DNA from 3 places in the Hahella sp. NS-SX17 genome. Region 1 is predicted to be linked to each of the others. Evidence: predicted binding sites of a transcription regulator. Region 1 holds the regulator's gene; each other region holds the start of a gene.
What was found. The regulator sigma-54, encoded in region 1, starts transcription at its own class of promoters, with help from an activator protein. The targets are predictions, from matches to a motif close to TGGCACNNNNNTTGCTNT.
Positions count from the first base shown of each region.

Region 2: the regulator sigma-54 is predicted to act here: its motif matches at 2,440-2,457, upstream of AC2IBB_RS12695 (BON domain-containing protein).
Region 3: the regulator sigma-54 is predicted to act here: its motif matches at 2,766-2,783, upstream of glnA (glutamate--ammonia ligase).

Region 1 covers NZ_CM170632.1:5,998,805-6,003,366, forward strand. The annotation lists gene AC2IBB_RS26755 (KdsC family phosphatase) at 1-119, shown strand, start outside; gene lptC (LPS export ABC transporter periplasmic protein LptC) at 124-702, shown strand; gene lptA (lipopolysaccharide transport periplasmic protein LptA) at 686-1,210, shown strand; gene lptB (LPS export ABC transporter ATP-binding protein) at 1,207-1,932, shown strand; gene AC2IBB_RS26775 (RNA polymerase factor sigma-54) at 2,055-3,551, shown strand; gene hpf (ribosome hibernation-promoting factor, HPF/YfiA family) at 3,667-3,975, shown strand; gene ptsN (PTS IIA-like nitrogen regulatory protein PtsN) at 3,982-4,446, shown strand; gene rapZ (RNase adapter RapZ) at 4,473-4,562, shown strand, end outside.
Region 2 covers NZ_CM170632.1:2,793,732-2,798,293, forward strand. The annotation lists gene AC2IBB_RS12685 (L,D-transpeptidase family protein) at 1-666, shown strand, start outside; gene AC2IBB_RS12690 (hypothetical protein) at 651-1,580, shown strand; gene AC2IBB_RS12695 (BON domain-containing protein) at 1,715-2,353, opposite strand; gene AC2IBB_RS12700 (substrate-binding periplasmic protein) at 2,735-3,574, shown strand; gene AC2IBB_RS12705 (endonuclease/exonuclease/phosphatase family protein) at 3,934-4,562, shown strand, end outside.
Region 3 covers NZ_CM170632.1:1,355,321-1,359,882, reverse strand. The annotation lists gene typA (translational GTPase TypA) at 1-733, opposite strand, end outside; gene AC2IBB_RS06115 (GAF domain-containing sensor histidine kinase) at 1,142-2,401, shown strand; gene glnA (glutamate--ammonia ligase) at 2,952-4,358, shown strand.

The sequences.
Region 1 (4,562 bases):
GCCAGCATGCGGCTTATTGCACATCCGCGCACGGAGGAAAAGGCGCAGTGAGAGAAGTGTGCGATATGATACTAGACGCCAAAGGTGTGCTGCACGCCTCATTGGAAGCCTACCTATAACCTCATGACAGATCTGCTCCGACAATATAGCAAATGGATCTACGCCGCTTTGGCGGCGTTCCTGGTCATTTATCTGGTCGCCTACCAGGATGACGGGGCTGTCCCATTTTTCGAGGAAGAGCCTCTACTGAAGGATGAGCCCGACGCTTTCGTCATTAATGCCGTTTATACCACTTACAACAAAGAGGGCGCGCTCACCAGCCGCCTGCAAAGCCAACTGGCCAAGCATTATCCAGATACGGATACCGGCGTACTGACCCAACCCTATCTGGAGATATATCAACAAGGAGAAAAAAGCTGGCGCGTGGAGTCCCTCGAAGGCGAGCTGCTCATCAAGCAGGACACTCTGAAACTCCGCGGCGATGTAAAGGTCAACGGAGCCTCCAATGATGGCGCGCCAATCCTCATGCAAACGGAAGCACTGGACTACAACAACAAGTCACGCTTTATCAGTACAGATCAACCCGTTAAGATAACTTCAAATATCAATCAGTTAACCGCTGTCGGAATGGAGGCGGATATTGATAAAAAGCTTATTGTCTTACTTTCTCAGGTAATCGGTGTTTATGCGCAACCCAAGTAAACTATTCACAGTGACGTTATTGCTGGGCATCGTGTTCGCCCCGCTGAGCTACGCCCTGGACCTTCTTAACGGTAGTGACGAACCGGTACGCATCAAGGCTGGACGCTGGGAGAGAGACGGTCAGAAAGGCATCGACACGTATATCGGCAATGTCGTCATCACTCAGGGCAAATCCAGTATCGAAGCGGATAAAGTCGTCCTTTACACTGACGATCAAGGCATCAGTCGTTTTCAAGCAACCGGCAAGCCCGCCCACCTTGTGCAGTTTGACGCAGAAAAACAAACTGAAACTCACGCTTACGCAGAAAGCATGGATTATGATCGCAGCCAGAGTAAAGTCATCATGCGCAACCATGCGCGGATTCTGCAGGACAACAGTTCCGTGGAAGGAGAAGAAATCATCTATTTCACTGACAAACGCCTGGTGACAGCGAAGGGAGCAACCTCAGGCAATCAGGCCGAACAGGTTGAAATCATCTACCATCCGCCCAAATCTAATAAACAATGAGCACCCTCACCGCCAAAAATCTGGCCAAGGCCTACAAGAAACGGTCAGTAGTAAAAGACGTGTCCGTCGAAATCCGCAGCGGCGAGATTGTCGGACTTCTCGGGCCTAACGGCGCAGGTAAGACCACCTGCTTCTACATGGTGGTGGGATTGATCCCCAGCGACAAAGGCGGCGTATACATTGACGACGCGGAGATCACCGCTTTACCCATGCACGGCAGAGCGCGCAAGGGCATAGGCTACCTGCCGCAGGAAGCCTCAGTTTTCAGAAAGCTGTCAGTGGAAGACAACATATACGCTATCCTTGAGACCAGAGCCGATCTGAGCCGCAAGGAGCGCAAGCAAAAGATGGAAGAGCTGTTGCAGGAGTTTCACATTACCCACATCCGCAAGAGCCTTGGCATGAGCCTGTCCGGGGGCGAACGCCGACGCGTCGAGATCGCCCGCGCACTGGCCACTGAACCAAAGTTTGTCTTGCTGGATGAGCCTTTCGCCGGGGTAGACCCTATTTCCGTCAACGATATCAAGCAGATAATCGAGCACCTTAAGAAACGCGGCATCGGCGTTTTAATTACCGACCATAATGTGCGCGAGACCTTGGATATTTGTGAACGCGCCTATATTGTCAGTGAAGGATTTATTATCGCAAGCGGCACGCCAGGTGATATTCTTGCCAACCCAAAGGTTAGGGAGGTCTATCTGGGTGACCAGTTCAAACTTTAGTTTAACCGGCGGCCTCCATCCCGGATGGACCTCAAGGCTCAAGAGCTTAGGATAAAAGCACTTAATAATTATGAAAAACTCACAAGATCTGTGCCTGAATCGGTGGTAAGCATCAGATGGTTATGAAAACTTCATTGCAGTTAAAGCTGGGTCAACAACTGACCATGACCCCGCAACTGCAACAAGCAATAAAACTTTTGCAGCTTTCAACACTGGATTTGCAGCAGGAGATTCAACAAGCGCTTGAGTCCAACCCTATGCTGGAAGTGTCAGAAGAGGACGAGTCTCCCAATCACGTTCAGAATGATACGATCAGCGACATGCTCGCCAACAACTCCAGCAAGGAGAGGACGCAAGAGTCGGGCATGGAAGAGGGAGGGTTCGCCGAGGAGGACAACTGGTCCGATTCAATCCCCAACGACCTGCCCGTAGACACCGCCTGGGATGACGTGTTTCAGAGCAGCTCAGGCAGCTACAGCGGAGGCGAGGATGACGAATACGACTTCGAGTCCCGCAACAGCAAGGGCGAGACCCTGCAAGACCACCTTCTCTGGCAACTGAATCTCACCCCCATGTCCGATATCGACCGTATGATCGCCGTTGCGATCATTGATGCGGTCAGCTCCGACGGTTATCTCTCCCTTACGCCTGACGAAATTCACAGCGGCCTGCAGACAGAAGGCGAAGAAGAGATAGAACTGGACGAAGTGCGTGCGGTGCTAAAACGCATTCAGCAATTCGACCCGCCAGGCGTCGCAACCTGCAATCTGCAGGACTGCCTGCTGAGCCAGCTGAATCAGTTGCCCAAAGACACCCCCTGGCTGGGGCAGGCCAAACTGGTGGTCAGCCACTACATCAACTTGCTTGGCAATCGCGACTACGCACAGTTGATGCGCCGCAGTCGCCTGAAGGAGGACGACCTGCGGGAGGTTCTCAAACTGATCCAGAGCCTGAACCCAAGGCCAGGCGAAGGCATTCAGGAAAGCAATACCGAATATGTCGTTCCTGACGTAATCGTCAAGAAGGCCAACGGTCGCTGGCTGGTGGAGCTCAACCCGGAAATCGCCCCCAAAATCCGCATTAACCCTGGCTATGCCGGCTTGGTAAGACGCGCGGACAACAGCTCCGATAACACTTATTTACGCGATCAGTTACAGGAAGCGCGCTGGTTTATCAAAAGCTTGCAAAGCCGTAATGAAACCCTATTGAAAGTCGCCTCACAAATAGTCGAACATCAACAAGGGTTTCTTGAGTATGGCGAGGAAGCGATGAAGCCGCTGGTGCTGCACGATATAGCCGAGGCTGTGGAGATGCATGAGTCAACAATTTCACGGGTGACCACGCAAAAATACATGCACACTCCCCGCGGCGTATTTGAGTTGAAGTACTTTTTCTCCAGCCATGTCAGCACAGACACCGGCGGCGAGTGTTCTTCCACCGCCATTAGAGCTATTATCAAGAAGTTAGTCGCAGCAGAGTCACCAAAAAAACCATTGAGCGACAGCAAGATTGCTGCGCTGCTTGGCGACCAGGGCATCAATGTCGCCCGACGTACGATCGCAAAATACCGGGAGGCGCTTTCCATTCCGCCTTCAAACGAACGTAAGCGTCTAATTTAAAAGGAGGAATACAGGCATAAGACTTAAATCAAATAGTCACAAAATGGATGTGCTAGTATTTTTCATGGAAGTGCAAAATTCATAATGCACCGTATATTGGCATTAGGAGCAAAGTATGCAAATGAACATCACCGGACATCAAGTCGAGTTAACTGAAGCACTGAAGGACTACGTTAACAACAAGTTCGACAAGCTCGAACGACACTTCGACAGCATCAGTAATGTCCAAGTAACGCTCTCCATTCAAAAACAGCGCCAGATTGCGGAAGCAACCATGCACATTAGCGGCGCTGACCTGCATGCCAATGCTGAACACGAAGATATGTACGCGTCAATCGACGCACTGGTGGACAAACTAGATCGCCAGATCCTCAAACATAAAGAGAAGCACGTTGATCGGATGCATGGCGCATCCGCCAGATAACAGAACATGGCCCAAACCACACTAACTATTGAGTCCATTATCTCGCCCGCCCTCACACGCTGTGGGGTGTCGGGCTCGAGTAAGAAGCGCGTTCTTGAATATATCGCCAATCTGATTGCGCAGCATTTTCCATTTTTGGACGAGAACGCCATTTTTACCAACCTGATATGCCGTGAAAGACTCGGCAGCACCGGTATCGGCCAAGGTATAGCGATACCCCATTGTCGCCTGGAAAATTGTGATCGCATCATAGGAGCCCTGATTACACTGAAGGATAAAATTCCTTTTGACGCGATCGACAATGAACCCGTGGATCTGCTGTTCGTTCTGATCGTTCCGCAGGAAGCCACCAGCGAACACCTTGACCTGCTGAGCCAGCTGGCCCAGAAATTCAATGATCGTCGCTTCTGCGAACATTTGCGCGACTGCGACAACGACGAAACCCTGTTCAGGAGGGTGCTGGAAAAATAATCCAGCTTCGATGGAAAGAGGAAGACATGAAGCTGATTATCGTAAGCGGTCGTTCAGGCTCCGGAAAAAGTACGGCGCTCCATGTCCTGGAGGATATGGGCTATTACTGCATTGAT
Region 2 (4,562 bases), 3.2 Mb from region 1:
GTGGTGGTGGGCAAACCCTATCGGCGCACTCCAGCGTTCAGCAGTCTGATGACTTATCTGGTGGTGAACCCGCAATGGGAAGTCCCAACCCAGATTGCTGAAGAGGATATGCTGGAGCGTTTTAGAGACGATCCGGAATTTATCAGCAAAATGGGCTTTAGAATTTATAAGGGCTGGGGTCGTGAAGAGACGGCTCTGGACCCGGAAACCATTAATTGGGAAGAAGTCAAAGATGGAAAGTTTCCCTATCGCTTACAGCAAGCGGCTGGGCCTATGAATGCGTTAGGACGTATTAAGTTTATGTTTCCAAATGAGTTTAATGTATATCTGCACGATACGCCGAGCAGAAGCCTGTTTTACAAATCCCAGCGCGCTTTCAGCTCTGGCTGCATACGCCTTGAGCGCCCTCTGGAATTGGCCGCAGCGTTGATCGGCAGTAAGAGAAAAACGGGCATCGAGCTGGATAAAATACTCAAGTCGGGAGAGCCGACAACACTGCGACTACCCAAGCCGGTCCCAGTGCATTTGCAATACTGGACCGCCTGGATGGATGAATCCGGCGTGGCGCAATTCCGTAATGACATATACGGAAGAGACGCCCGACTACAGATGGCGTTTGAAGGAAAAACGCTGACGCCGGAGGATAATACATGGTTAGAGCACTGACGGTCGTCGCGCTCTGTTTGCTGATGACCCGTGCTTTTGGATTTGAACCCGGTAAAGTCGACTTCAGTATCAGTTTTAAAGGTGAAAACAGTGACTATCGAGTCATGTCCGCATTTCTGCAGGCTTCGGAAGAATTCGCGTTTTCAGTTAATCTGCTGGAAAACGAACAGATAGAAATAAGTGGTCAGGAGAATATCGTCAAGGAGAAGGGGCACCGCTATCGTTTGAGTGCGCCAGCCCAGCCCGGCTTGACGCGCCTGACCATCCGCAGGCCTGTCACGGGGGCGGAAATGACGCTGAACCTGTTTGTACTGGTTCCGGCGAGTCAGGTCGATGAAGGAATGCTGAATGGCTTTCAGATAGGTCATTATCCCAGCGAAACGTACCTCAACCAGGCGATTTACCTGCCGCCTGCAGGATATCTTGAGGTGACCAAGGACATGTTGGATATAGAGCTGTCTCCCCATTATCGGTTGGAGCAGTTTTTGTGTCGGCAGCCTTCGGAATTCCCCAAGTTTGTCGTGCTCAGGGAAAAGCTGTTGCTCAAGTTGGAATATTTGACAGAGCAAGTGAATATGGCGGGTTTGCCGGTTTCATCTTTCGTTATCATGAGCGGCTTTCGTACGCCTTTTTATAATGCCTCGATTCGCAACGCTACCTATAGTCGTCACCAATGGGGAGGCGCGGCGGATGTCTTTATCGATGAAGACCCTAAGGACGGCAAAATGGACGATCTGAACAAAGACGGCAAGATCGACAAACATGATGCAGAGTATCTGGCTCAGTTGATTGAGCAGTTTGCTGAGTCGCCCGAATACAAATCTTATATTGGCGGGCTGGGCGTCTATTCCGCCAATAGTTTCCGTGGCCCTTTTATTCATGTGGATGTGCGGGGGGCAATGGTCCGGTGGTAATCCGGGCTATCAGAGACGTAGTCTGCTGAGCGGTTCTGAAATGAGCTGCTGACTTCCGGTTTTGCAGCGGGAAATGGCCCGAAGCCTTGAGGCTTCGGGCCCTGTTGATGCATCTGCGCATGGGGCGCTGTCGACTAGTTGACCATCAACTTGTTTTTAACAGAGTCCACATCGTCTACGTTACTCGCGAGTTTCTCAGCAAGATCTTTCTCCGCTTCTGACTCCACTGCGCCATTCAACGTTACCACGCGGCCTTCCGTATCCACGTCAATATCCAATCCCGCAACTGACTCATTAGCCAACAGCTTCATTTTTACCTTAGCGGTAATAGTGGCGTCAGCCACTGAGCTTCTGAAGCTTTCGTTGTCGGCGTTTTCCTTTTTGGCGGGAGTGGAGGCAACCTTCAACTGGTTATCTACGTCTTTGACGCCTTCCACGCTCAGTGCAATCTGCTCAGCCAGCTCTTTCTCGACCTCTGAGCTTACCGTACCTGTCAGAGTGGCGTTGGAGCCATTGACGGCGGCGTCGATCTCGAAAGCGCTCAGGTTCTCGTTGAACAAAATGGCAGTCTCAATTTTTCCTTCAGTCCAACCGTCTTTGAAGTATTTCTTCGCGTCCTGAGTCATCTCTTCTGCTTTCTGACCAACCGTCTCTTCCTTCTTAACTTTATCGCCAGCAGCGTAAGCGGGAGCGATAGTCATGGCTCCAGCCAGAGTTGCAGCGATCAGCGCAGTGTAAGCAGGCTTCTTAATAAAAGTTTTTGGCGTTTTCATAACGATCTCCTTTTCTATCTTTTAAAGTCCCGGTTCTCTTTCAGAATCCAGGTAAGAGGACTCTATGCCTCGTTGTCACTTAAGAGATAGCTAGAAGCGTGCCAAGTTATTTTCATCGAATTTAGCGCTTTTTGTGTGCAATATGGCTGAATTTTGCGCAGTTTCGCCCTTTGTCTGGTAATCTTGGCAATTAAGCTTGCAGAACTTACAAAGTGTTGGGTTTGGTGGGCGGAGTTGAGTCTCCTCCTATGACCAACGAGGATTGTCCTGTTCCTCTTTTTTCCTTTGGCGCACGGAAAATTGTCACCGATGCTATATTTGGTGGTGGTAGCCACAAGCGAATACGCACTTAAGTATGCTCCCTCCGGCAAGTGAACAATAATGCAAAACTTCAAAACCCTCTCATACTCACGAGACCATTGCTTGAAGTGCGGCTCTAAGGAAGATGGAGGCGATAGACTGCTCCTGGAGCTCTTGTTATTGCTTGTCGCGCTTTGCCTCCTGCAACAGAAGGTAGAGGCCGCGGAGCGCCAGGTGATACTGGCCGCAACCGAGTACCCTCCTTATTACGGTGAGCAGTTAGAGAGCAAGGGGTTTATCTCTGAGATCATCTTCACCGCCTTTCAGCGGGTCGGGTATGAAGTGGAGGTAAAGTTTTTACCCTGGAAAAGGGCCTATGGCATGGCTCAGGCTGGCGATTATGATGGGGTTTACACTGGTTGGTACCGAAAGAGCCGGGAGCAGTGGTTCGAGTTTTCGGACCCGCTACCAGCTAATGAACTCGGGTTTTATGCTTTGAAGGAGCGTCGTATTTCCTATGCCGCACTGAATGATTTGCAGCCATATAAAATCGGCGTGGTGCGCGGCTATGTGAATCCCCCTGAATTTGAGCAGGCCAGACTGGACACCATCGAAGTCACGGAAGACCGCCAAAACATACTCAGTCTATCCCGCGGCTGGATTGACCTTGTTCTGATCGATAAGTTTATGGGGCAGTATATTATCAACACGGAATTTCCCGACTTCGCCCACAAGTTCATTTGGCTCGACCCTCCGGTCAAGGTGGAGAATCAATACCTGATGTTCTCCAGGAAGGCGAAGAATTTCTTGAAAGTCTCTCAGGACTTCAATCGAGGTTTAAAGCAACTCGCGCAGGAAGGTAGGATTGAGGCGATTATTTCCAGGCATCGAACACTGTGGGGGAAGTCGAAAGTTAAGTGAGATAAAGAGCTGGCTAGAGCTGTGAGCCTAAAAGCCTGTACTGGTTGAAGGATGGATTAGCTACTTGTGAGATATTTTGGGAAGGGAGCTGTAATGTTTTGTTATTAAAGGGAATTGTTTTTCTGTGTTGTGTATACTCCGCCTGCAAATTTTGTGGCGGCCTGGTATCTAAAGCTAGTGTCCTACTGTTGATGCTTCCTTCTGGCGTTTTTTTATCTGAAATGAAAGCGCTTTCATTTTGGGGCTAATTTTTAGTCTTATTGAATGAATATTGAGCGGGAAGGTGGAGCCTGGCAGTGGTGGTCACGGGTGAAAGGCAAAAGCTACATCAGTTTAAAGTAGATTATTAGGAGTCTTGAGTGAAAGTAGCAACATGGAATTCTCAGGGAAACCCGATTTCCAATGATAGTAAAAGAGTAATACTTAGTAATTTACTAAACGAGTGCGATATTGTTTTAATCCAAGAGTGTGGAGGTATTAATAAATCCGAATTGGACTGTGTGTCTACTCAGAAGTGGCTATATACACGTGAGCAAGCAGGAGCGTTCAATAACCGCTGCACAACGTGTATTATTTCTAAACAAGTACCTATGGCGCACGGCTATTTATATTTGCAGACTGATACTGGACGTAGCGCCCTCTATGCGACTTATGATGAAGGGTTTACGGTTCTTACGTTTCACGCTAATGCTGGTGGAAGAGGTGCGGCGGATGTGCAGTTAGTCGGCCAACATGCAGTAGGGAAAGTTGCAGGCGACTTTATTATAGGAGGAGACTTTAATTGTGAGCCGTTTGACCTTTCTATTCGCCGAAAAATAATAAGGATTGGGAGTAGCTCTAGAGGGAAAGAATTACGTATTGCATCAAGCGGCTCGAAAACTCATCCAAGTTCATCTCATGAATTAGATTATTTTTTGGTTAGTGATAATATTGATGTTAAGAATGTCTTAAAGTATCCAATGCAAGGTGGCGATCACTATCCTGTAAT
Region 3 (4,562 bases), 2.7 Mb from region 1:
GATCAACTACGACAACGGGCGTATTGGTTTTTACTTTACCGCGCGAAACGCGTCCAATTCCGATAACGCCAACGTAGCTGTTGTAATCGAGGGCGCTGATCTGCATTTGGAAGGGACCACTGACGTCTACGGAAGGCGCAGGAACTTTATCAACCACCATTTCAAACAAAGGAGTCATATCCTGCTGTAATGCGTCTGGATCAAACCCTGCGATACCGTTTAATGCTGATGCGTAAATAACAGGGAAGTCCAACTGCTCTTCCGTAGCGCCAAGACGATCAAACAAATCCATCACTTCTCCAACTACCCAGTCAGGGCGCGCACCGGGACGGTCAACTTTATTAACCACTACTATTGGCTTCAGGCCACGTGCAAACGCCTTTTGGGTCACGAAGCGAGTTTGCGGCATAGGACCATCGACGGCATCGACGAGCAGGAGAACAGAGTCAACCATAGACAAAACACGTTCAACTTCACCGCCAAAGTCAGCGTGCCCAGGTGTGTCAACGATATTAATTCGGTAGTCATTCCACTTGATGGCGGTATTTTTCGCCAATATAGTAATACCACGCTCACGCTCCTGATCATTGGAGTCCATGACGCGTTCAGCATCCATGTCTTTACGGCCCAGGGTGCCCGACTGCTGAAGGAGTTTGTCAACCAGAGTGGTTTTACCGTGGTCAACGTGGGCAATAATTGCGATGTTACGTAAGTTGTTGATACTAGATGACATTAAGCGTACTCAACCTTGATTGGATTCAGAATTTGTACACAATAATGTACGCATTCTCAAAACTACCGACTGAGCAAATTTTAGTCAGTCCGGCATAAAAAAGCGGTCAATTATAGAGCTATCTTTGTTAAGTTCCTAAGACTATTTCTTAATAATAAGTAGATTTTACGCTTACGGCGAAAATTTCACCTTCCAGCAGCGCACCGCTTTATATTACTCATCTACCTCAAAAGCTATCATTTGCACCAAAATAGTGCGCACATCAATAGATTTCCCGGTCGTTACTCACATCATTAAAAGTAGTCAGTAGATCTAGAGAGCACCACACCAGAATTGACAACTCAGGCGCCAATCACGCCCTCATCTATACTTAGTTAAGCGCCTGACTCAAAGCTTAAGGATAGCTCCATGGAATACCCATCATTTGTGGAAGACAGTGTTTATATCGGAATGGATGACAGCGTTCCAGAAATTGAGCAGCTGCGGGCGATGGTCAGCAACCTGACACGAGTCCACCTTCTCTGCGCCAATAAGTATGAGAGCTTTGACGAGCTAATACGCGAATACATTAACGCAGGCATTGAAGTTTTTAATCTTGAGACGGGCATCGTAAGTGAAATTACAGCAGAGGGAGTCTATAAAGTTTGCGATGTCGTCAGCCCGCTTGAGGTACTCGAAAAGGGACAGGAATTCCCTCTTGAAGACACCTATTGTCGTGAAGTTTATAAGAGCGAGAGAGTGATTGGCTTTCCTGAAGTCGGCATTCTCAACTATATGAACTGTCACCCGGTTTACAAAAACCTCAAGTTAGAGGCTTACCTGTCCGCCCCCATCTATGTTGGCGACAAGCTTTTCGGGACCTTTAATTTCACATCGACAACTCCTCGCGCTCGCGGCTTTTCTCAGCATGAGCACAACCTGATTCTGATACTCGCCAATTCAATCGGAGCTTATATTCAGCTGCGCAACAAGGAGGATCGCCTGATAGCGCTCAACGACAAAATGAAGCGATTCGTGGGGTATGTCGCTCACGACCTACGGAACCCCCTCGGAGCCATCCTTGGATTCGCAAAGCTTGCCATTCGAGAGGGCCTTGAGAAAGAGCAAATAAGAAGTTTGACCAGCAGGATTATAGCTCCTACCGAACGCGCCCTGGAACTTGTCTCAACTATCCTTGAGAGCGCCGCATTGAGTACTGGCAAGATCACACTTAACATCAGTGAGCATGGCTTCAAAGAGATCCTGGACATGTCTTTGGAGTCCGTTATCGATTTTGCAGAAGATTCGCAGATAAGCATAGAAGTCAAAGCGCATCCAGGCATACGCCTTGAGTGTGATCAAAACCGCCTTATTCAGAGTCTGAACAACTTATTAATCAACGCCATCAAATACTCACCTAGCAATGGAAAAATCCTTGTCGAGGCAGAAAAAATAAAAGGCGACTGCGTCATTACAATATGCAACCTTAAAGTAGCGGCATCACGGCTTAAAAAGATAAATGAAAGCTCAATTTACAAATCTGTGGGCTTCGGCCTGGAGATAGTAAAAGAAGTACTGATCGCACATAACGGCGCGCTAAAAGCGGAAGATGGCGAAAAACAGTATCGCGTCATTATGACACTGCCAATCAGATCTCCTATTGCCAAGTCGCCTAATGAAGTGAGGTAGCTCATATATGGCGTAACTGCGAGTAGGCCATCCTCTTGAGGCATGCTAATACCGAAGCGATTGAAGGAGGGAAAGAATGTAATCAGCTATTTCAGCGTCTCCGCTTTCAGCCCAGGACAGAATTAAGACTAAAGACGCGGCGTTACATCTGGCCTCAGAGCCTTTTTCTACATCTGCATACACCCTCTCGAAAAATTATCTATCCTTAGCCTGATACCAAAATGGTGCACGACGCCCCAAAAGCGCACAGACACCCATTTTCATGCACCAATACTGTGCAAACATGTAAGAAGCGCAGGTTGAGCTTTTCACACCAATTTTAAAACATCGTTAAAAAACAAAATGTTATACAGCAAAAATCTCTTGGCAAATAAATTGCTAATTAGGAAAACCAGAAGCAACTGACCACGAGGCGTGATAGTATTTTTGCGCTCGTTAGACTTCCCGGAACGCTCTCCCCTCCACGGGTCTGTTTCATGGTGGCGAGGATACACTACTGCAGTGTTTCGGTTTCACCTCAACATAAATAAAATCTTACGGAGTAACTGGAATGTCAGAGAAAACTCTGAATCTTATTAAAGAGCACGAAGTTAAATGGGTTGACATGCGCTTTACCGACACCAAAGGCAAAGAGCAGCACGTGACTATCCCTGCTAGCGAAATCTCTCCGGAATTCTTTCAAGAAGGCAAAATGTTTGACGGTTCCTCCATCGCTGGTTGGAAAGGCATCAACGAATCAGACATGATCCTGCTAGCGGACGATGAAACTGCAGTTATTGATCCGTTCACAGAAGAAACCACTCTGAACCTGACTTGTAACATCATCGAACCCACCACCATGCAGGGTTACAACCGCGACCCACGCTCTATCGCCCAGCGCGCGGAAGAGTACCTGAAGTCCACGGGCATTGCGGACACTGTTCTGTTCGGACCAGAGCCTGAGTTTTTCATCTTCGACAGCGTAAAATGGAAGTCCGACATCAACGGAGCCATGTACGAAATCTACTCTGAAGAAGCCGCCTGGGTATCTGGCGACGACTTCGAGAAGAATAACGTGGGTCACCGTCCTGGCGTAAAAGGCGGCTACTTCCCTGTACCTCCAGTAGACTCTCTGCATGACTTGCGTGGCGCGATGTGTGCAGCGATGGAGTCAATGGGCTTGACCATCGAAGTTCATCACCACGAAGTAGGCACCGCCGGTCAGTGCGAAATCGGCGTAGGCGCTAACACGCTGACCCGTAAAGCTGACGAAGTGCAAATCCTGAAGTACTGCGTTCATAACGTAGCGCATGCTTACGGCAAAACCGCAACCTTTATGCCCAAGCCTCTGGTTGGCGATAACGGCTCCGGCATGCACTGCCACCAGTCTCTGTCTAAAGACGGTAAGAATATTTTCTCTGGCGACGGCTATGCAGGCCTGAGTGACACGGCTCTCTACTATATCGGCGGCATTATCAAGCACGCTCGTGTACTGAACGCCTTCACCAACCCGTCCACCAACGCTTACAAACGTCTGGTTCCAGGCTTTGAAGCCCCAGTTATGCTGGCGTACTCCGCTCGCAACCGTTCCGCTTCCATCCGTATTCCTTTCGTGACTAACCCGAAAGCCCGCCGGATCGAAGTTCGCTTCCCTGACCCATCCGCCAACCCTTACTTAGCGTTCGCAGCCATGTTGATGGCCGGCCTGGACGGCATCCAGAACAAGATCCACCCTGGCGACGCCATGGATAAGGACCTGTACGATCTGCCGAAAGAAGAAGCAATGAACATCCCAACTGTTTGTAGCTCTCTGTCTCAAGCTCTGGACTATGCCGAGAAGGACTTCGAGTTCCTGACCAAAGGCGACGTATTCACCAAAGACATGATCGAAGCTTATATTGAGTTGAAGCGTAAAGAAGTAGAACGTCTGGACATGACCACTCACCCGGTCGAATTCGAGATGTACTACTCTGTATAATCCGCTGCGTAGTTATTAATCAGGCAGACAAATAGCTTCCTTCTATTTGTCTGCAACGACAGGACCTGCCTGTCTCCCGCGACTAACCGCCGCACAGGCGCATCCATGCGCCTCTTTATTGACATCCCAATATCATGGCCATGTTAATAACTACGACAGACTCGCAAACCCCGCATTCTGCGGGGTTTTTTTTGGGCCTGCTTC